DNA from 3 places in the Marinomonas sp. genome. Region 3 is predicted to be linked to each of the others. Evidence: predicted binding sites of a transcription regulator. Region 3 holds the regulator's gene; each other region holds the start of a gene.
What was found. The regulator PhoB, encoded in region 3, activates phosphate uptake and scavenging genes when phosphate is short. The targets are predictions, from matches to a motif close to TGTCATANNNNTGTCANA.
Positions count from the first base shown of each region.

Region 1: a site for PhoB is predicted at 2,862-2,879, ahead of ACO05V_RS20820 (choice-of-anchor I family protein). Genes of this name have one in related genera too.
Region 2: a site for PhoB is predicted at 5,316-5,333, ahead of ACO05V_RS18260 (PhoX family protein). Genes of this name have one in related genera too.

Region 1 covers NZ_OZ245329.1:4,343,200-4,350,426, forward strand. Annotated here, with positions in the region: gene ACO05V_RS20805 (glycine C-acetyltransferase) at 1-910, shown strand, start outside; gene tdh (L-threonine 3-dehydrogenase) at 914-1,939, shown strand; gene nudC (NAD(+) diphosphatase) at 2,013-2,819, shown strand; gene ACO05V_RS20820 (choice-of-anchor I family protein) at 2,929-4,614, shown strand; gene glsB (glutaminase B) at 4,753-5,664, shown strand; gene ppnN (nucleotide 5'-monophosphate nucleosidase PpnN) at 5,793-7,166, opposite strand.
Region 2 covers NZ_OZ245329.1:3,816,450-3,823,676, forward strand. Annotated here, with positions in the region: gene ACO05V_RS18250 (FMN-binding glutamate synthase family protein) at 1-478, opposite strand, end outside; gene ACO05V_RS18255 (EAL domain-containing protein) at 531-2,951, opposite strand; gene ACO05V_RS18260 (PhoX family protein) at 3,285-5,186, opposite strand; gene ACO05V_RS18265 (MmcQ/YjbR family DNA-binding protein) at 5,424-5,843, opposite strand; gene ACO05V_RS18270 (ABC-F family ATPase) at 5,903-7,227, opposite strand, start outside.
Region 3 covers NZ_OZ245329.1:497,853-505,079, forward strand. Annotated here, with positions in the region: gene ACO05V_RS02285 (HDOD domain-containing protein) at 1-755, shown strand, start outside; gene ACO05V_RS02290 (chorismate--pyruvate lyase family protein) at 762-1,322, shown strand; gene ubiA (4-hydroxybenzoate octaprenyltransferase) at 1,319-2,173, shown strand; gene phoB (phosphate regulon transcriptional regulator PhoB) at 2,258-2,953, shown strand; gene phoR (phosphate regulon sensor histidine kinase PhoR) at 2,950-4,296, shown strand; gene ACO05V_RS02310 (response regulator) at 4,396-5,238, opposite strand; gene cysZ (sulfate transporter CysZ) at 5,238-6,017, opposite strand; gene ACO05V_RS02320 (peptide ABC transporter substrate-binding protein) at 6,339-7,227, shown strand, end outside.

The DNA of each region.
Region 1 (7,227 bases), 3.8 Mb from region 3:
CCTACAAATGGAAGACACCATTTTGTATTCTTCTTGTTTTGATGCAAATGGCGGCCTATTTGAAACATTATTAAGCGAAGAAGACGCGGTAATCAGTGATGCACTCAATCACGCCAGCATTATTGACGGCATTCGTTTATGCAAAGCAAAGCGCTATCGCTACGCCAATAACGACATGAGTGAACTGGAAGGTAAGCTGCAGCAAGCCGATATAGACGGCGCCAAAACCAAGTTGATTGTAACGGATGGTGTGTTTTCTATGGACGGTATCATTGCCGATCTAAAATCCATTTGTGATCTAGCCGATAAATACGACGCGTTAGTCATGGTTGATGATTCACATGCCGTTGGATTTCTCGGAGAAAATGGCCGCGGTAGCCATGAGTATTGCGATGTACTGGGTCGTATCGACATTATCACTGGTACATTGGGTAAAGCCCTTGGTGGCGCGTCTGGCGGCTACACCAGCGCCTCTAAAAGCATTGTCGATTGGTTACGCCAACGCTCTCGCCCTTATTTGTTTTCTAACTCACTAGCGCCTGTCATTACCGCCACCAGCTTACAAATTATCGAGTCTCTCAAACAAGGCGATTCTGCCCGTAAGCAATTAAAAGCAAACAGCCAATACTTTCGCACTCAAATGAGCGCGTTAGGCTTTAACCTCGTTCCTGGCGACCACCCAATCATTCCTGTTATTTTAGGTGATGCTAAACTCGCACAAGAGATGGCAAATGCGCTATATAAGGAAGGGATATTTGTGACAGGATTTGCTTATCCAGTCGTACCAATGGGCAAGGCCAGAATTCGTACACAGATGTCAGCGTCACTAACAACGGAACAACTTGATCGCGCCATAGACGCCTTTACCAAAGTAGGCCGCGAGATGGGCGTCATTGAAGGAAGGAAATAAATAATGAAAACGCTTGCGAAGCTTCACGCCGAAAAAGGCATTTGGATGACAGAGGTTCCACATCCAGAATGCGGACATAACGATGTCGTCATAAAAATAAGCAAAACTGCGATCTGCGGAACGGACATGCATATTTATCAATGGGACGATTGGGCACAAAACACCATTCCAGTACCAATGACTGTTGGTCATGAGTTTGTCGGTGTGATCACAGAAATCGGCCCAGAAGTCTCTGGCTTCAAGATTGGTGACCGCGTTTCTGGCGAAGGCCACATCACTTGTGGTCATTGCCGTAACTGTCGTGCGGGTCGTCGTCATCTCTGTCGAAAAACCCTCGGGGTCGGTGTAAATCGTAGCGGAGCATTTGCCGAATATTTAGTCATTCCTGCTAGCAACGCATTCAAAATCCCTGACAATATTAGCGATGATATGGCCGCGATATTTGATCCATTTGGTAACGCGACCCACACCGCTCTGTCATTCGATTTAATCGGCGAAGACGTTTTAATCACAGGTGCAGGCCCAATTGGCGCTATGGCTGCAGCCATTGCTAAGCACGTAGGCGCACGTAATGTGGTGATTACTGATGTGAATGACTTCCGCCTAGATCTAGCGAAGAAGATGGGTGCCACTCGCACCGTCAACGTTAGTCATGAGTCGTTAAAAGACGTCATGACAGAAATAGGCATGAATGAAGGATTCGACGTGGGTTTGGAAATGTCTGGCAATGACACGGCCTTCCGCTCCATGTTGGAATGCATGAACCACGGCGGAAAAATTGCCATGCTGGGCATTCCGAGCAAAGGCACACTCATCGATTGGAACCAAGTGATCTTTAAAGGCCTGGTCATCAAAGGCATTTATGGACGAGAAATGTACGAAACTTGGTACAAAATGGTCGCGATGTTGCAGTCTGGCTTAGACATTAGTCCGATCATTACCCATCGCTTTAACGTCGATGAATTTCAGCAAGGCTTTGACACCATGGGATCAGGTCAATCAGGAAAAGTTATTCTGGATTGGAATTAAATTCTCTTAGGTTATTGCGTCTAGAAGATGATCGCGTTAGCGTAATTCTTTTAGACGCAAACCGAGCAATCACATGTTAGAAATAGGCACTCAAACACATCCGCTTCCCCATCAAGATGCGCTCTACATTTTGCTATATCGAAACCAAGTATTAGTAGAGTCAGAAAATCAATTTCTTACGCCTTTTACACATTTCCAACCTAATTCAAAAATGAGTGCTGTCTATTGTGGCCAATGGCATGGCCAAGATATCTTCGTGTGTCGTTTTGAATCTATTCCCAAAGGCTTTACTGAAATTGGTCTAAGAGATCTGCTCTTCTTACAAGATCAACACAATTACATTTTATTAAGCCGTGCTCACCAATTATCTACATGGGATCGCGACCATCAATTTTGTGGCCGCTGTGGCACACCGATGAAAGAAAAACATGCAGCCGAGCACACAAAAATTTGCCCATCTTGTAACCTGCGCCATTATCCGAGAATTTCCCCTTGTGTGATTGTATCAATCCGCAAAGGCAATCAAATACTACTCGCTCGTGGTCCACAAGCGCCCAAAGGCAGATTTAGCAATATCGCTGGTTTTGTCGAAGCTGGCGAAACATTGGAGCAAGCCGTAGCAAGGGAAGTAAGGGAAGAAGTCGGCCTAGAAGTCACTAATATACGCTATGTCAGCAGCCAGCCTTGGTCTTTTCCACATCAATTAATGGCTGGATTCTTTGCAGACTACGCTGATGGTGAAATCACACCCGCACCCGGTGAAATAGAAGAAGCCCATTGGTATCAGATCGACGACTTACCAAATATTCCCAACAATGCGACGATCTCTGGGCAGCTCATCAATTCACACGTAGACCACATCAGAAATCACGCCTCTTAAGTTGTGATTGCAAATGCAAGTAAGTACAAACTTACTGGCATTTGCAATTTATTTGTCATATTCAAACGTTAGTGTAGATGCACAATTTTTCCCCACTTGGAGCAAAAACATGCGTTTACGTCTTCCGATTACGCTTCCTTTGTGCACCACGCTTGCTTTATTAAGCGGCTGTGCCACAAATAATTCTGACACTCAATCTGCAACCTCCTCTATTGAACTGAACTTCTTAGGCCGCTATGAATCTGGCGTTTTTGACGGCAGCGCTGCCGAGATTGTGGCGTATGATGCAAAAACTCATGAGACATTTGTGGTCAATGCAAACTCTGGCAAAGTTGATGTTCTTTCTATGAAGAACCCGACGTCGCCTAATAAAATCAAAACACTGGATGTCAGCAAAGACGTTGTAGACTTAATGGGAATAACCCTTGGCGCCGCAAACAGTGTCAGCGTTCATAACGGCATTATGGCGGTAGCCATTGAAGCCAAACCAAAACAGAACATGGGCTACATCGCTTTCTACAAAATTGATGGTCATGCCTTTATCACAGCAGTAAAAGTCGGAGCACTTCCTGATATGGTGACCTTTACCCACGATGGCAAGCAGGTTGTTGTAGCGAACGAAGGCGAGCCAAACGATGAATACACTATCGACCCAGAAGGCAGTGTCAGCATCATCGCTATCCCAAATGACATCACGAAATTAAGTCAAAAAGATGTCACTGAGGTGTCATTCCGTGACTTCAATAACGGCGGATCACGTGCTACTGAACGTCCAGCTGGATTGCGTATTTTTGGCCCTAATGCCAGCGTAGCTCAAGACCTAGAGCCAGAATACATCACAGTATCTAAAGACAACCATTACGCATTTGTATCGCTACAAGAAAATAACGGCATTGCCAAAATTGATCTTTCAAAGAAATCAGTCGATACCATCTGGGCTTTAGGCGTAAAAGATTACAACAAAACTGGTAATGAGCTTGATGTGAGTGACAAAGATAAAACCATTCAGCTGCAAAACTGGCCTGTTCTAGGCATGTACATGCCAGATACTATTGCTTCTTACATGATCTCAGGCAAAACCTATATCGTCACTGCTAACGAAGGCGACTCTAGAGATTACAAAGGCTTTAGCGAAGAATATCGAGTCAAAGACCTTGCTGAATTCAACAGCCGCCTTGCGCTAACTAGCCCGCTAAAGCACAGCATTGAAGGCAAGTTAGAAGACGATAAAAACCTAGGGCGCATGAAAATCACCAGCACATTAGGTGCCAAAGGCTGTGAACTTGTGAAAGGCGCACCAACCAACTGCACCTTTACTGAGTTGTATGGTTACGGCGCTCGTTCATTTTCTATCTGGAGCGGTGAAACTGGCGAGCAAGTGTTTGACAGCGGCAGCGATTTCGAGCGTATTACGGCAGATCGATTAGGCGAAAATGGCTTTAACGCGTCGAATGATTCAAATAAAATCGATGGTCGTAGCGATGACAAAGGCCCTGAGCCAGAAGCACTCACCCTAGGTCAAATTGATGGTCGCACTTATGCCTTCATTGGTTTAGAGCGTGTGGGCGGCATCATGGTTTACGACATCACCACGCCAGCAAAAAGCCAGTTTGTGCAATATTTAACAAGCCGAAACTTTGATGCAAAAGTAGATACTTCTGCTGCTGGTGATCTTGGTCCAGAAGGCATGAGCTTTGTATCAAAAGAAGACAGCCCAACGGGTCAAGCTCTATTAATTGTTGGCAATGAAGTTAGCGGAACCACCTCGGTTTACGGCATTTCACCACGTCAATAATTGTCCATAACAAATCACTTATAGCCCCCTCTTTTTGGGGGCTTTTTAATGCCTTTTTTCTAACAAAATTACACTGGGGTTTCCCTATCACTTTCTCTATACTAGCCGCCCCCTTTAATACTGTTTAATGAGAGCGATGTGGAAGATTTACTGCATTCAATAGAACAAAAAGTAAAACCATTAATCGGTTTAGGCAAAGTCGCAGACTACATTCCCGCATTGGCCAATGTCGATCCTAATCAGTTTGGTATTGCCATCTACAGCAACGACGGCGAGCTTTATCATGCCGGCCAAGCCTACACAGACTTCTCTATCCAGAGTATTTCTAAAGTCTTTAGCTTAACGCTTGCTATCAAACATTATGGCGAAGAAATGTGGAAACGTGTTGGGCGCGAACCGTCTGGCCATCCGTTTAATTCCTTAGTTCAGCTAGAATACGAAGCTGGTGTACCCCGCAACCCCTTTATCAATGCTGGCGCCTTGGTCATCAGCGACATGAATCAGTCACGTTTTGCCTCGCCCCATTACGCCATGCGAGAGTTTATTCGTCGCTTAGCCGATAATCCACTATTGAACTCAGACAAAATCGTTGCCAGCTCGGAATACGAGTTTAGAGCACGCAATGCATCCATGGCGTATTTGATGAAAGCCTTTGGCAACTTTGAAAACGATGTAGAAGACGTGTTGCATAGCTACTTTGATAACTGCGCCATGCGCATGAACTGTGTAGATTTAGCCAAAGCCTTTAGTTTCCTTGCCAACAAGGGCTACTCACAGCTTAGTGGTGAGCAAGTACTGAGCGCGCGAGAAACCACTCAGGTAAACGGCCTACTCGCCACCAGCGGCTTATACGACGAAGCGGGTAACTTTGCTTATCGTGTTGGACTACCGGGAAAAAGCGGTGTAGGCGGCGGTATTCTTGCCATCGTCCCTAATCGTTTTTCGGTGTGTGTTTGGTCACCCGAACTCAATAAGTCAGGCAACTCACTCGCTGGCATGGCAGCGCTTGAAGCGCTATCGGAAAGCATCGGCTGGTCAGTGTTTGGTTAGTTTTAAAAACCAGAACCAGAACCAGAACCAAAACACTAAAAGCTAGAAACAGAAAAGGGCTTCACAAGCAGCCCTTTTTTAGTATCACTGTTTTTAACAAAGTATTGGCAAGCGCAGTAGCCATCCAGTTAGTCTGTGATGACTTTGTAACACGGCACATACGCACTGCCCGGCAACTTCATACGTTGCTGACGAACGAACGCTTGTAACAAGGCATCCAGCTTCGCCAACAAAGCTTTATCACCATGGATCTCAAATGGCCCAAACTCTTTGATATAAGCCACACCTTGCGCTTTCACGTTGCCGGCAACGATTGACGAAAATGCCCGACGTAAATCTGCTGCAAGCAAGTGTGTTTCTTGATTAAAGTGCAGATTCAACTCACGCACTTTTTCATGTGTTGGTTCAAACGGATACTGAAACTCTTCTGGAATATGCAATTTCCAATTGTAGTAAAACGCATCTTGATGGGCTTTTCGGTATTGGCGAACTTCTTCCATACCTTGCTTCATGGCTCGCGCCACTTCCACTTCATCTTCAATAATAATGCGGTATTTATTCTGTGCTTGCGCCCCTAATACATCACCGATAAAGGCATGTATTTGCTCAAAATAATCCGCACTTTCTTTTGGCCCAGTAAACACCAAAGGAAACGGCACATCAGCATTTTTCGGGTGTAACAAAATGCCCAAAATATATAAGATTTCTTCTGCGGTTCCGGCACCACCTGGGAAGACAACAATGCCGTGACCAGCACGAACAAAGGCTTCAAGACGCTTCTCAATGTCTGGCATGATCACCAGCTGATTCACAATAGGATTCGGAGATTCAGCGGCAATAATGCCCGGCTCGGTTAAGCCTAAATAGATACCATTTTTGATACGTTGTTTAGCGTGAGCAATGGCGGCGCCTTTCATCGGCCCTTTCATTGCACCCGGTCCACAACCGGTACAAATATTTAGCTCACGCAAACCCAATTCATGGCCCACGCGTTTGGTGTAATCGTACTCGTGACGCGCAATAGAATGACCACCCCAACACACAATCATGTCTGGATTTTGAATACGGCGGAAAACATTCGCGTTACGTAATAATTCAAACACCACATTGGTTAATTTGTCTGAACTGGCGTTTTCTAAACCACGAGCAAGAATGTATTCGTGCTGAGTGAAAATAATGTCGCGCAATACGCTAAACAACATTTCGCGCACACTGCTAATCATCTTGCCATCAACAAAGGCGCTACCCGGTGCATTTTTCAATTGCAACTTAACGCCTCGTTCTTGTTGCACGATGTGGATTTCAAAATCTTTAAATTCTTCCATGGCTGCTTGCGGGTCATCAGAATCACTGCCGCAGTTCAAAATAGCCAAAGCACAACGATGAAATAATTCATGAAGTGGGCCGGATTCTTCTGACAGACGATAAATCTCATCTTGAGATAACATTTCTAACGAACCTTTCGGTGCGACTAACGCATCAACGCGATCTTCATACTGCATGATCGCCCTCCTTATTGTCATTTTATGAGTGTCTTTTAAATTTATTGCTTTTAGATTCATT
Region 2 (7,227 bases), 3.3 Mb from region 3:
AAACCCCAAAGCTCATACCAGAAATATTCACCACAGATCGAGTGCGATAAGGTTTCTTTGCGGTGTATTCACCAATGCACACTTCTTTAGGCTGAGCGGCATCTTCATCTAAGGTCGGGAAAGCACAGTTCAAAAAGAAAATGTCACCCGGCGCTTCCAAAGAGCGAGTTGAACCAAAGGCAATCGTTGTATCAACTTTTTTAGCGGCTCGGTACGCCCAAGAACGCTCAGCACGATCAAACGGACGTTCTTCCCTATCCATTGCAAAAAAATACTGGCGAAAAAACTCACCTAGATGTTCAAAGAGGTAGCGAAAACGCCCCACTACAGGATAATTTCGTCTAATAGTATGAGTAGTTTGATGAGTATCAACCCAGTACATCACCACCACAGAAACAAGAGCCAAAAACAGTAAAAAGACAAATAGCAACGCGCCCCAATGAATGGTCAATGTCGCTAATGAAGACAAAAAATCCATACTTAACCCTTAACAAGAAATAATGATAGGTAAATTGATTTTTAATATTACGCTATAAAGAAGGCTTCGGTGTGGGCGAATCATGAACAAATGCAGTAATAAATTCGTTCGGTGGCACAGGATGTCCGAAATAGTAGCCCTGATAGTAGAAGCAATCTATCTCACGCAATCGATCATAATGAGGTAAGGTTTCTACACCTTCGGCAAGAACACTAATATTAAGGGCTTTTGCCATAGCAATAACAGCATGAACAATCGCTTCATCGCTTTTGTCTGTAAGCAAATCTCGTACAAAAGATTGATCTATTTTCAGCCTATCAATCGGTAAAGATTTTAAATATTTAAGAGAGGAATAGCCGGTCCCAAAATCATCGATAGAAAGATGCACACCTAACATTTTAATCGCATTCATTTTTTCCAAACAAGACGAAAGATCGTTCAGTAGCATGTTCTCTGTGATCTCAAGATCGACACAGTTGGCTGGCACATCATGTTTTTCTAACTGTGCTTTCAACATAGGCAAAAAGCCTGCTTGTTGAAACTGAATAGGACTGACATTAATAGACATGCGCCAAGATAGCTGCCACTTACCCTCTTTCAGCCAAGTCGCAACTTGTGACAAAGCTTCATTTAAAACCCAATGACCAATTTCGACAATTAAGCCAATTTCTTCTGCGACAGGAATAAATTCAGCGGGTGAAATAAAGCCTTTTTTCTCATCTTTCCAACGAATAAGTGCTTCAGCGCCAATTAATTCATTTTTATCATTGGTCTGAGGCTGATAATACAACTCAAACAATTTAAACTCCGTCGCATGATGAAGCGCTTTTTCCATCTCAAGGCGAGCATCTGAAACCGCCTGCATCTCTGATTTATATAAGGCAAAGGTATTACGTCCAAATTCTTTTGCGCGATACAAAGCAGTATCGGCCTGCTTTAAAATGGCTTCAGCTGAACCTTCATCACCATCAAAAATGGTGGCTCCTAGGCTCGCGGTAATATGAACTTCATGATGACCCGCTTTTTTGACTTGCTGGCAAGCGTACATAATGCTCTCGGCAAAACCACTAATCGCTTTTTCAACCTTATCTTTATTGTCACCCATATGAGTCAATAGGAAGGCAAATTCGTCACCGCCCATTCTTGCAAAAACAATATTGTCACCAGTAAGCGAAGACAACTCTGTCGCAACACAACAAAGCAATTGATCGCCAATATTATGTCCCAATGAGTCATTAATGGTTTTGAACCTATCAAGATCCATAAACACCACAGCAGAGTAGCTGGAAATAGTATTCTGCTTCTTACACTTTAACGCTTCGTGAAGTTTATCAGCCAAATATTGTCGATTTGGTAGATTGGTTACAGAGTCGTAATAAGCCAAATGATGGATGTGTGCTTCTGTTTCTTTTCGTTCGGATACATCGCGGATCAGCAGTAAGGTTTCAATTCTGTCGAGCACTTTGTATTTTGCCAAACGTATCTCTACAGGCAATTCAACATTACTAATCTGATAAACCGTTTCGACAGTAGAAGACTCGCTTACTTTAAGTGAATCTAATATATTGGAAAATTCAGACCAAGAAGTAGAAGTATGTAACATATCAAGCGGCTTGCTTTGAAGATCTTCACTTTTCATCTTCAACATGTGCTCTGCGGCTTTATTAACTAAGGTAATTTTATTGTCCTCATCCAACAACAAAATACCGTCAGCGGCGTGCTCTATCATGGCCTTTGTATGGCTATCACTACGCTCTAAATCACTCAACGCTGCATTTAACTTCTTCCACAATACCGCAAAAGTAGAATGTAAGTGCCCTAGCTCATCCGACTTGTGATGTCGATAAAATGACTTAGGTAAAGGCAAATCCTTGTTATACCCAATAGTAGATAAGGATTGGGTCAAACGCATTAAGGGGCGCATCACAAGAAAGTAGAAAACAAGAGAAATCAAAGAGGCAAGTAACACGTCTTTGAAGAGGTTATAAATCAGACTGGAAAGATGTTCTTTAAATATTCTCTCAAGTAAATAATGTTTTTCAGGCAATATAAACAGATGACCCGCTTGAAACACAGGCATCTCTAAACGTAATTCTCGTTCATAATCCTTCAAATCAGATAGAAAGTAATTCGCTAATGAATCAGATACCGAAAAATGCTGCTTGGTTGAGGTTGCTTGTACAAATACTTCACCCGACTCATCACGAACTTCTATATGGGCAATGGATGGATTAAAGAGCAAGCTATCAATTTGTTGTTGAGCAAAAGCGGTATCCAAGCGAAAAACAGCTTCTGCCAACGGCTTTTCAACTAAGGTGAGTAGTACTTCGAAATTTTGGTTTATTTCTGCCTTTTGAGATCGCACTCCATCAACGAATTGAATACCACTGCTGATTAAACTTAAAACAACAGCAAGCGCTAAGGTTAAAATGGCTTGTTTAGTAAATAATGATTTGGAAAATACGACACCCATTTTTACTCACTTAAATTTTTATATCCCGCTGCCGTATTATCTTCACAGCATCCATACTCGTAAAAATCAAAAAAGAGACTAGAAATAACATCTTCTCCATCAAACAAAAAATCTAATTAATTGCATCTATCATGCACATTAGCAAGACTGACATTTTATTCAATATGAAACAAGGCGATATAAGAATTATTTATGTCTCCTATGATATAAGTCATAAGTTAAAACGGTATGAAACACAAAGAATAAAATCTCCTCTAAGTGTAGACAAAAAAAGCCAGTATGAATGTCATACTGGCTTTAGATGGGCTGAAATATTAATAAGGGAGATGATTGTTAACCTATCACTGCACCGTCTTCACGAGAAATAGCAATCACACTAGAGCGAGGTACAGACTGTCCACCATCAGGCCAATGAGAATTCCCCTCTTCGCCAGGATGCTGAACACCAATGAACATAGTGGTTCTACTAGCATTCCAAGCAGAACCAGTAATCTCAGATTCTTTTGGCCCTACTAAGAAACGACGAATCTCACCTGTTTCAGGATCACCCACTAACATCTGGTTATTACCTTGGCCCTGGAAGTCTTTTGCGTTTGAGTAATTACCGTCAGTTTGAATCCATAACAAGCCTTTAGAGTCGAATTTCAAGCCGTCTGGCGAGTTAAACATATTGTCTTGATTGACGTTTTTAGAACCCGCATTGGCATCGTCATAAACAGCAGGATTACCCGCCAAAACAAATAAGTCCCATTTGAACTCATTGTGAGTATGATCCGAGTCCATTGGCATCCAACGCACGATTTGACCAAAATTGTTTTTCACACGAGGGTTTGGACCACCAGCAGGCGTTGCATCGCCACCTGCATTTGGTTTAACGCCACGATTTTTGTTGTTCGTTAGCGAGCAATACACTTCCGCTTTATGAGGATGAGCAGCAACCCACTCTGGACGGTCCATGGTAGTAGCACCCACTTTAGAGGCGGCCATACGAGTATGAATAGAAATCTCAGCTTCAGTCATACCTGTGGTTTTAGGCGTCAATGCCAGCCATTCACCGCGGTTGTTATCATGAAACTTAGCAACGTACAAAGTACCTTCTTCCAACAAGTCACGGTTGTTCCCACCCGCTAAATATTTATGCTTAGAAATGAAGCGATATAAAAATTCACCGCGCTCATCATCACCAAGGTAAACGACAACATGACCATTAGCAGCTATCGTCAGCTCTGCGTTTTCATGTTTAAAACGACCAAGAGCAGTACGCTTTTTCGGACGAGCAGTTGGATCCAAAGGATCTATTTCAACAATATAACCAAAGCGATTTGGCTCATTTGGCTCCTTTGTCAAATTAAAACGATCATCTGACAATGCCCAGTTGTAACGGCCTTCTGTACTCATGCCATAACGTTGAAAGGCCTCTGGCATTTTGTAGTTCTTATCACCAGCAGTGAAGTAACCATTAAAATTTTCTTCACAGGTTAAATACGTGCCCCATGGCGTTTGCCCGTTGCCGCAGTTATTCCAAGTCCCTTTTGCTACCAAACCTTTAGGATCTTCTGATGTTTGTAACCATTTGTGGCCACGTGCTGGACCAGTAATATCCATTTCCGTATCAGCTGTAATACGGCGATTATAAGGAGAATCTTGAACAATGCCCCATTTACCACCACGTTGAGCGACTTCAATAATGGATACGCCGTGAGCCGCTTTATTCTTACGAACGTCATCAGCGGTTGCAGGCATGCCATCAGCACGATTAGCGTGAAGTGTTTTTTCATTGGTGTATTCGTTATTGATGGCCATGATTTGTTTGCCATCTTTAGAGAAGAAAGCCATGCCGTCATTGTGATCGCCAAATGCTAATTCTTGAGAAGACCCTGTGCCACCAGTAACAGCATCAAAAGCTGGAGCGTTGCTAAACAATGGATCCCCCCAAGAAGCAACGACTTCCCATTTGTAACCTTCTGGTACTGTCACAGTATCCAATGAATTGGCTTTTACCATACTGAATGCAAGGCGAGATTCTGTCGTTCCAGCAGCTAATGCGTTACCCGCAGCCAAGGTCGTCGACCCCATGACAAAAGCGCCGGCACCCACTGCCGCACCACCACCTAAAAAGCCACGGCGAGACACCATTTTATTTGCAACTTCTTCGAACTCTACCACTTCAGGTGCTGGACGAACCAATTCATCTAACTCATCAAAGCCTAGTTTTACATTGTTTTTAATATTCATAACACTGCCCTATTTTTTATAAAATATTAGTCGCTTAGTTACTCGATCCTTAGCAACGTGTTTAACCAGAAGGTTGAATAGAATGCCTCCCCCTGCAAAAGGAAGCTGAAATTCAATCTACTGATAAAACATTACACAGAAATGACAGTGAAACGACACGGATACTTGAAAGGCAAATAATGATAAGAAAAGAAGCAGAGAATGAAGTTTTACAAGGTAGTATTTTTTATCTAGAGACTATTTATAGATCTCTCCAGCATATCGAATTTCTAAACCCTCCCGAATGGATTTTTTTAAACCTTTCACAACCAAACCATAGGAATGATCAATCAGCCTTTCTATTTCGCCATTGGGTAAATCACCATCCAAAACAACTGAGTTCCAATGGCGCTTATTCATGTGATAAGCAGGAATGACCTCTGCAAATATATCGCGTAATTCTATTGCGTGGGCTGGATCGCATTTTAGGTTAAGCAGTTGTTTATTTTGCTTTTTAATTAACAAGGCAAACATTTTTCCTTGAACCTTAAATACACCAGTATGATTATCAAAAGGGTAATGCTCTTCTGCTTCTGGCTTAGAAAGTAAGTATTTTTTCAACGTTTCAATGTTCACCGACAGTACTCCAAAACCTTTAAAGCAGAAGAAAACAAACAAAAAAGCCGCCTTATTGTTATCCAATAAAACGGCTCGATAAATACTATATTTTGACGATTTTACCCTTGGTGAGCAAGATATTCGTCATAAGTACCTTGGAAATCAACGACTTTTTGCCCTTTGATTTCAATGACACGATTCGCCAAAGACGACACAAACGCTCTATCGTGGCTGACAAAAATCAGCGTGCCATCAAAGTCTAACAAAGCATTGTTTAAGGCTTCAATGGCTTCCATGTCCATGTGGTTAGTTGGTTCATCCATAACCAAGACGTTTAAATCCATCATCATCAACTTACCGAATAATAAGCGGTTTTTCTCGCCACCAGAACACACTCGTACTTTTTTGTTGAAGTCATCTGCGGTAAACAGCAAACGCCCCAGCATAGCTCGTACTTTTAGGTCATCATGCTTTACCGTACGCCATTTAGACATCCAATCAAACAAGGTTAAGTCGCAGTCAAAATCATCCGTGCTGTCTTGTGGACAATAACCAATCACGGCATTTTCAGCCCATTTAATTTCACCTTGCTTGGCTTCTAATTCGTTCATCAGGCAACGTAAAAACGTGGTTTTACCGGCACCGTTTTCACCGATAATAGCCAGTCTTGAACCGGCTTCTAAAATGATATTGCCGCCAGAAAATAGCAATTCATCATAGCCGTGACCAAGATCTTCTAAAATCAACGCATGGCGGTGAAGTTTCTTGTCTTGTTTGAAAGACAACGACGGTGTCATTCGGCTAGATTGCTTTACTTCTGACAATTCAATTTTTTCTAATTTCTTAGCACGTGAACTGGCTTGTTTTGCTTTAGATGCGTTGGCAGAAAAGCGGTTTACGAACGCTTGTAAGTCATCCATTTCAGCACTTTTCTTCGCGTTTTCAGTTAACAACTGCTCGCGAATCAAAGACGACGCTTCCATGAAGTATTCGTAGTTACCAGGGTAAATACGCAATTCGCCAAAATCGATGTCCGCCATGTGAGTACACACAGAGTTCAAAAAGTGACGGTCATGGGAAATAATAATCATGGTGCATTTACGTTGATTCAACACACCAGCCAACCAGTTAATGGTATGGATGTCCAAGTTGTTGGTTGGTTCGTCCAATAGCAAAATATCAGGGTTAGCAAACAGGGCCTGCGCTAATAAAACACGAAGTTTCCAACCCGGTGCAACTTGACTCATTAGGCCAAAATGAAATTCTTCTTCGATACCCGCTTCCAACAGAATATCGCCTGCGCGACTTTCCGCACTGTAGCCATCCATCTCAGCGAATTCGGCTTCTAACTCACCGGCTCGCATGCCATCTTCTTCGCTCATTTCTGGCTTAGAGTAAATCGCATCACGCTCTTGCTTCACTTTCCACAGCGCCACATCGCCCA
Region 3 (7,227 bases):
ACAAAACGGCGGGTACCGATGAGCTGTGTGAAGTGATTGCTTTAGATCCTAGCTTAGCGGCTCAAGTCATTAGTTGGGCATCATCGCCTTACTATGGCGCACCTGGCTCTATAGAGTCTGTGGAAGATGCAATCATTCGAGTCCTAGGCTTCGATATGGTAATGAACTTAGCACTAGGGCTTTCCATGAGTAATGGCTTCCAAACGCCTGAAGACGGTCCACGCCATTATGAAAATTTTTGGCTCGATTCAGTTTCCAATGCGGTACTAATGGAATCCTTGGCTAAAACAATGTCAGGGCTAAACCGACCTAAACTAGGTCACGCCTATCTTGCGGGCTTACTACATAATTTTGGCTATTTGGCGATTAGTACCATTTTACCGCCACATTTTTCGATTCTGTCTCGATATCAAGAAGCTAATGCGCACTTATCTTCTGAATTAATAGAAATGCAAATACTGCACTTTACCAAGGAGCAATTAGGTTCTTGGTTATTACGCTACTGGAGTTTGCCAGACAACATTTGGACAGCCATTCGCTACAGCAAAAAACCGCACTATTATGGAGAGCATGCCATATTAGCCAAATTATTATATGTCTCACACAAACTCCGCCATAGCGAAGCTATTGAACCATCAGTGCTGTTAGAGATAGGGTTAACCCAAGAAGAAGCAGATAACTGCAGAGACACAATTTACCAAAAGTCTGCGGAACTACATAAGATGGTCGCTTTGATTAACAAAATGAATGCATAGTTAATTATGATGTTAATGAACTCTTCTGCTGCACAGCAATTCGACTATCGTTGGTCATCGGTACAACAGATTAATAAGGTAAAAGTCCCTAAAAAACTATGGCCTTGGCTGATCACACAAGACTCTTTGACGGCAAGACTTAAAAGCCTAGGAACCTTAACGGTTGATGTGCTTGACGATGTTTGGAGCACGCCAACAGCGAGAGAAAGAAAACGCCTAAAGTTGCGCCCTAGAGAAGCAGCACGTATCCGTACTGTCTTGCTCAAAATCGATGGTAAAGCCGTTATTTATGCCCGCTCTATTATTCCAGCCAGATCGTTAAAAGGGCATTGGCGGCAAGTAAAGTATTTAAAAGACAAACCTCTGGGTGGCTACTTATTTCGACATAAAGGGCTTTCCCGAAGCTGCATTGAGGTGACTCAGCTACCAAAACGCCTGTTTCCAAACCAACCAAACGCGTTATGGGCGAGACGCTCTGTGTTCCACCAGTTTGGCCCTGGAATATTGGTCAATGAAGCTTTCTTTAATGAGATTAACCAACTAAAAACGCCGTTTGGATTGTTATGAATAAACTTAAAGACTACGCAGAATTAACTCGATTCAACCGCCCTATCGGCTCATTTTTGCTGATGTGGCCAACGTTGTGGGCACTATGGCTTGCAGCCGATGGCATGCCTGAGTGGCATTTAGTGGTGATCTTCGTCTTAGGTGTTTTCAGCATGCGTTCAGCAGGTTGTGTTATTAATGACTTCGCCGATAGAAAAGTCGATGGCCACGTTGAACGCACGAAGAACCGTCCTTTACCTTCTGGTCGAGTATCCGAAAAAGAAGCGCTGATGCTGTTTTGCTTCTTGTCGATTTTGAGTTTTATCTTGGTGCTATTTACGGATATGAGAACGATTTTACTGTCGTTCGCAGGATTGGGGCTTGCTGCCCTGTACCCATTTATGAAACGATATACTCATCTGCCTCAGCTTTTCCTTGGTTTAGCCTTCTCTTGGGCGATTCCTATGGCCTACAGCGCACAAGGTGGAGACTTAGCGGATCCAGAATTATGGATGCTGTTTGTCGCAAACTGCTTTTGGACTATCGCCTACGATACCTATTACGCCATGACAGATCGTCCAGACGACCTTAAAGTTGGTATCAAATCTACAGCAATCTTATTTGGCCGATACGATTTATTCATCATCGTTTGCCTGCAAGGACTCACCTTATCTTTATTAACTTGGATTGGTCTACTAGCAGGATTACATTGGCTATATTTTGTATCACTCGTAGTTTGCATTGGACTCTTTTATCAACAATTTAAACAAGCCAAAGAACGTGACCGACAAGCTTGCTTTCGCTCCTTTCTAGACAATAATCGTGTTGGTTACTGTGTTTTCATCGGTCTAGTTACAAGCTATTTTATGTAATATATGGCAAAGTTGTGACAATGTAACAGAATTGTCACATCAGATCGTTTTAATGAAACCGTTCCTGAGATGAGGATAAATCCTGTGACCGGTAAAAAAGTATTAATTATTGACGACGAATCTTCCATACGCGAAATGATCGCTATCGCACTTGAAATGGCGGGCTACGAGTATTTGGAAGCAGAAAACATTCAGCAAGGCCATGAAATCATTGTGGATCACCGTCCAGATCTGATTCTTGTCGATTGGATGATGCCCGGCGGTAGTGGCATTGAGCTGACTCGTAGATTGAAAAAAGACCCTACGACGGCCGAAATCCCAGTCATTATGCTGACAGCGAAAAGCGAAGAAGACAACAAGATTCAAGGTTTAGAAGTCGGTGCAGATGACTATATCACCAAGCCTTTCTCGCCGCGCGAATTAGTGGCACGACTAAAGGCCGTGTTACGTCGCGCAACGCCTCAAGGCGTTGACGAACCAATCGAGATCGAAGGTCTGACCCTTGACCCAATTAGCCAACGAGTTACCATAGGCAGCCGTCCCTTAGACATGGGACCGACAGAATACCGTCTATTAAAGTTTCTCATGACCCATCAAGAGCGAGCCTATTCAAGAGCGCAATTGTTGGATCAAGTATGGGGCGGAAATGTCTACGTTGAAGAACGTACCGTTGATGTCCATATACGCCGTTTACGCAAAGCCATTGGTAGCACCCATGATTTCTTGATACAAACCGTACGAGGAACTGGCTACCGCTTCTCAGCAAAAAGGTCCGTATGAAAACAGTTTGGCGAAACACCATTATTACTTGGCTCGCGGGGCTCGCGGCCTGCATTGTAATAGGCTTAGTTATAGGTCAATTATTGGGTGTTTTGTTGCTATACGTTTTAGGCTCTTTGTACTGGCAGCTTTATCAGTTATACCAATTCCATAACTGGCTACGCCATTCAGGAAAAGCGGCGCCACCAGAAACAAGCGGTATTTGGGGAGATGTCTTCGATGCAGTTTATCGCTTACAGAAAAAACAGCGCAAGTCTAAACGCCGCATGCGCCAAGCTCTAACAAGAATTGAAAGCTCCACAACCGCCTTAAAAGAAGGCGTTATCATGGCGGACAACCAAGGCAACTTGGAGTGGTGGAACAACTCGGCGGCGCACTTTCTTGGATTAATGCGCCCGGTTGATCGCGGCCAAGTCATTACCAATATTGTTCGCAACCCAGAGTTTTTCCGTTACTTCAGTCAAAAACGTTTTGGCGAGCCATTAGTCATCAAATCCCCAGCAAAAGACGGCGTGTATTTAGAGATTCAAACCACGCTATACGACAAAAACGACCATCTAATTTTTGTCCGTGACGTGACCCGTTTACACTTGCTAGAACAAATGCGCAAAGACTTTGTTGCCAACGCTTCCCATGAGCTGAAAACTCCGCTAACTGTTATTAAAGGTTACCTAGAAACCCTCGACATGTTCAAGGACAGCCTGCCTAAAAGTATGCAAAAAGGCATTGTAAACATGTCTGAGCAATCAGAGCGGATGGAACAACTTATTGAAGATCTATTGCTGCTTTCTCGCTTAGAAAGTAATGACAAGCGCGAAGAGAACCAATGGCATAAGCTCTCAGACCTAGTAAAAACTATCACTAATGCGACAACGCCCATCTTGACGGACAAGCATACGATTAGCGTGCAAATTCCTGAAGAATCTCGACTGTACGGCTCTTACAAAGAACTCTACAGCGCCTTTTCGAATCTTATTTTTAACGCCATAAAATATTCACCAGATGGTGGCGAAATCACTATAAAATGGGAGTCCAGTGAATTTAATGGTGTTTTCTCTATAAAAGACTCAGGCATTGGCATAGAGCCAAGATACATTCCTCGACTGACTGAACGATTTTTCCGCGTAGACAAAGGACGTGGTTCAAAAACAGGTGGCACAGGTCTTGGCTTAGCCATCGTAAAACACGTTCTACTACATCATGACGCCAAACTACAAATTCGCAGCCAACCCGGTTTTGGCAGTACGTTTTCTTGCCACTTCCCAGCGAATCGAACCAGAAACGATACTATTCCAGCGATAGAGTTTAATATCGACGAAACACCGCCAACAGATCAATTATAAAAAAGGGAAGCATGGCCTCACGCTTCCCTTTTTTAATCTTCAAATCAAACCCAAAAATACTTATAGAGACCTTTGCACGAAGTCACGAGCGAAGGTCTTTTATAAGCTATCAAACAATTGGCTAATAAACGCCTCTTTCTCACTGTCCTGATCAATCAAACTCAAGATAACCGTCAAAAAGGTCGAGTCATGTTTTTTCTCGGTGGTGGCAACGGATTGAATATAATAATTCAAGCGATTCACTACTCCTTTGTACTCCAGATCCAATACAGCTTGTCCTAATACTTGTGGCACAACATCGTCGCTCTTAATAAACATCGTAGCTTCGGTTTTGCTGAATTGAATCACCATGCATCGAAACTGTTTATTTTCAAAACGTACGATAGTTGGAATTTTGACATCCTTTACTGAAACAGCAGGTGCATCAGGATTGGTAAACTTCGTCGCTTGTACAGAATTAGATTTTCCTGCGCCCATTAATACATCTAATGATGCGGAACTGACTCCGCCAGGAGCGCTGGATTCACGCGGCTTTTGAGAGGATAACTTGCGTTCAAGGTTATGCTTTTTCGCCGCTGAAATAACTTTATTTACCAGTTGTTCGCTAGAAAACGGCTTACCAAGATAATCAGTAACGCCCGATTGTACCGCTTCCACCACATGGCTCTTATCGCCACGACTGGTGATCATCACAAATGGTACGTCTTCTTTTTTATATTTCGGTTGTTCTCGACACCATTTAAGCAGCTCAACACCTGTCATTTCAGGCATCTCCCAATCACACAACACCATATCAAATTGCGTCTTTGTCAGCATTTGCTGGGCCTTACGGCCATTCACTGCATCTTCAATCTCGACAGCTGGGAACTGCTTACGCAATGTGCGTCGAATCAAATCACGTGTAAAAGAAGCATCATCTACTACCAATATTTTTAACGACATTACTTAGTTCCATCAGTGCGATCTAACAAGGCAGAAAAATCACCATGTTGCGACCTAAAAACCGAAATCCACAACAACGTAGCAGCGACTACAGCAATCGGCATAACGAATAAATTAAAGAAAGGGATCGTCAAACCGACCATCACTATGCCGCCAAACGTCCAACATAACAAAGGTTTGGAGCGCAATGCCATTCTCATATTATGAAATTTAACCTTATTATTATCAAAAGCATAATCCATATATTGAAGGGATAACATCCAAGCTGAAAATAATAATAACAATACTGGTGCAATCACATTAACAATTGGAATAACAGACAATAACAAAAGTAAAATAAAACGAGGCAAAAAATACAATATTTTCTGACATTCCCTCTGCAAGCTTCGACCAATAATAGCCATAATAACACTCGCGGTTAATGTTTCATCAAAGACTTTCCCCGTTTCTTTTTCCTCTACTTTCTCCGCTAGAAACGCCATGAAAGGCGCCGCTAAAATATTCACGCCGACAGAGAAACTATAGAACAAAAGTACACTAATAACAGCGCCGAAAATCAAATAAAACAGCCAATTCACAAAAGAAATCCACTCTGGTAAATACCCCATCGCGGAGTCCATTAAGGTCTGAAAATAACTAAAGGCGACCATATACAACAAGCCCACCAAAACAAAGTTCGCCAACAAAGGCGCCAATATAAAGAGCCTTAAATCTTTTGAGAGAACCAAAGGAAACGCTTTTAAAAAAGCCCCCGCCGCTTTAAATGGATGTGTAATCACAATGTACCTTTCTTTAAAATTGGTCTTAGTGCCACAGAATATCATGACGACTTTCGCGGCTCCAGAAAGCCTTTCTAATGACCCGCTAAATAAACCAAATTAACTGCGCAGTGCAAACATTTTAAGAGTCTAACAGACCATTTCCATCACTCTTTTATAAAGCTTACATTTATTAGACGCATGACCTGATACGCAATTTCGATTGTGACCTTTTGTAAATTGGTGAACTATGAAACCTTAAGACGAATACAAACCAGTGCTGGTAAGCGTCTGACTATAAAAATTGCACATAAAAGCTAACTAACAAGGGACATAATCAAAATGAAAAAGACATTACTCGCCAGTGCCATCATGGCCACTTCTCTTTTCGCTCTACAAGCCCAAGCGGCAGAAGTACCGGCTGGCGTAGAACTCGCCGCTAAACAAGAACTCGTTCGTGGCGGTGGCTCAGAGCCATCTACAATGGACCCTCAAAAAATGGAAGGCACACCAGCGTCTATTCGTTCGAAAGATCTTTTCGAAGGTTTGTATAACCAAGACGGCGACGGCAACCAAATTCCAGGCGTGGCAAAAAGCTACGATGTAAACGCGGACAACACGCAATACACCTTCCACCTACGCGACGACGCTAAATGGTCCAATGGCGACCCAGTAACCGCTGAAGACTTTGTTTACGCTTTCACACGTGCTGTAGATCCTAAATTGGCCTCTCCATACGCATGGTTCATGGAAATTCCTGCGATTACAAACGCAACTAAAATCATTGCCGGCGAAGCGGATCCTTCCACGCTTGGCGTCAAAGCATTAGACGCCCACACATTCCAAGTATCCCTTGAGCGTCCTGTACCTTACTTTGTGAAAATGACGTCTCACCAAACCATGTTCCCAGTACCTAAAAAAGTGGTCGAGAAATGGGGTGATGACTGGACTAAACCAGAACATATGGTGTCTAACGGTGCCTATAAAATGGACGAATGGATCGTCAACGAAAAAATGGTGTTCACTCGTAACAAAAACTACTGGAATGACGCCAAAACCATCATTAACAAGGTTACCTACTTACCAATTGAATCGCCTAACGCTGAGTTAAAACGCTTCCAAGCAGGTCAAATGGACCTTAGCTATGAGCTACCAAACGACCACTTTAAACAGTTAATGCGAGACATTCCTGATGAAGTTGTCGTTACACCAAAATTAGGTACCTATTACT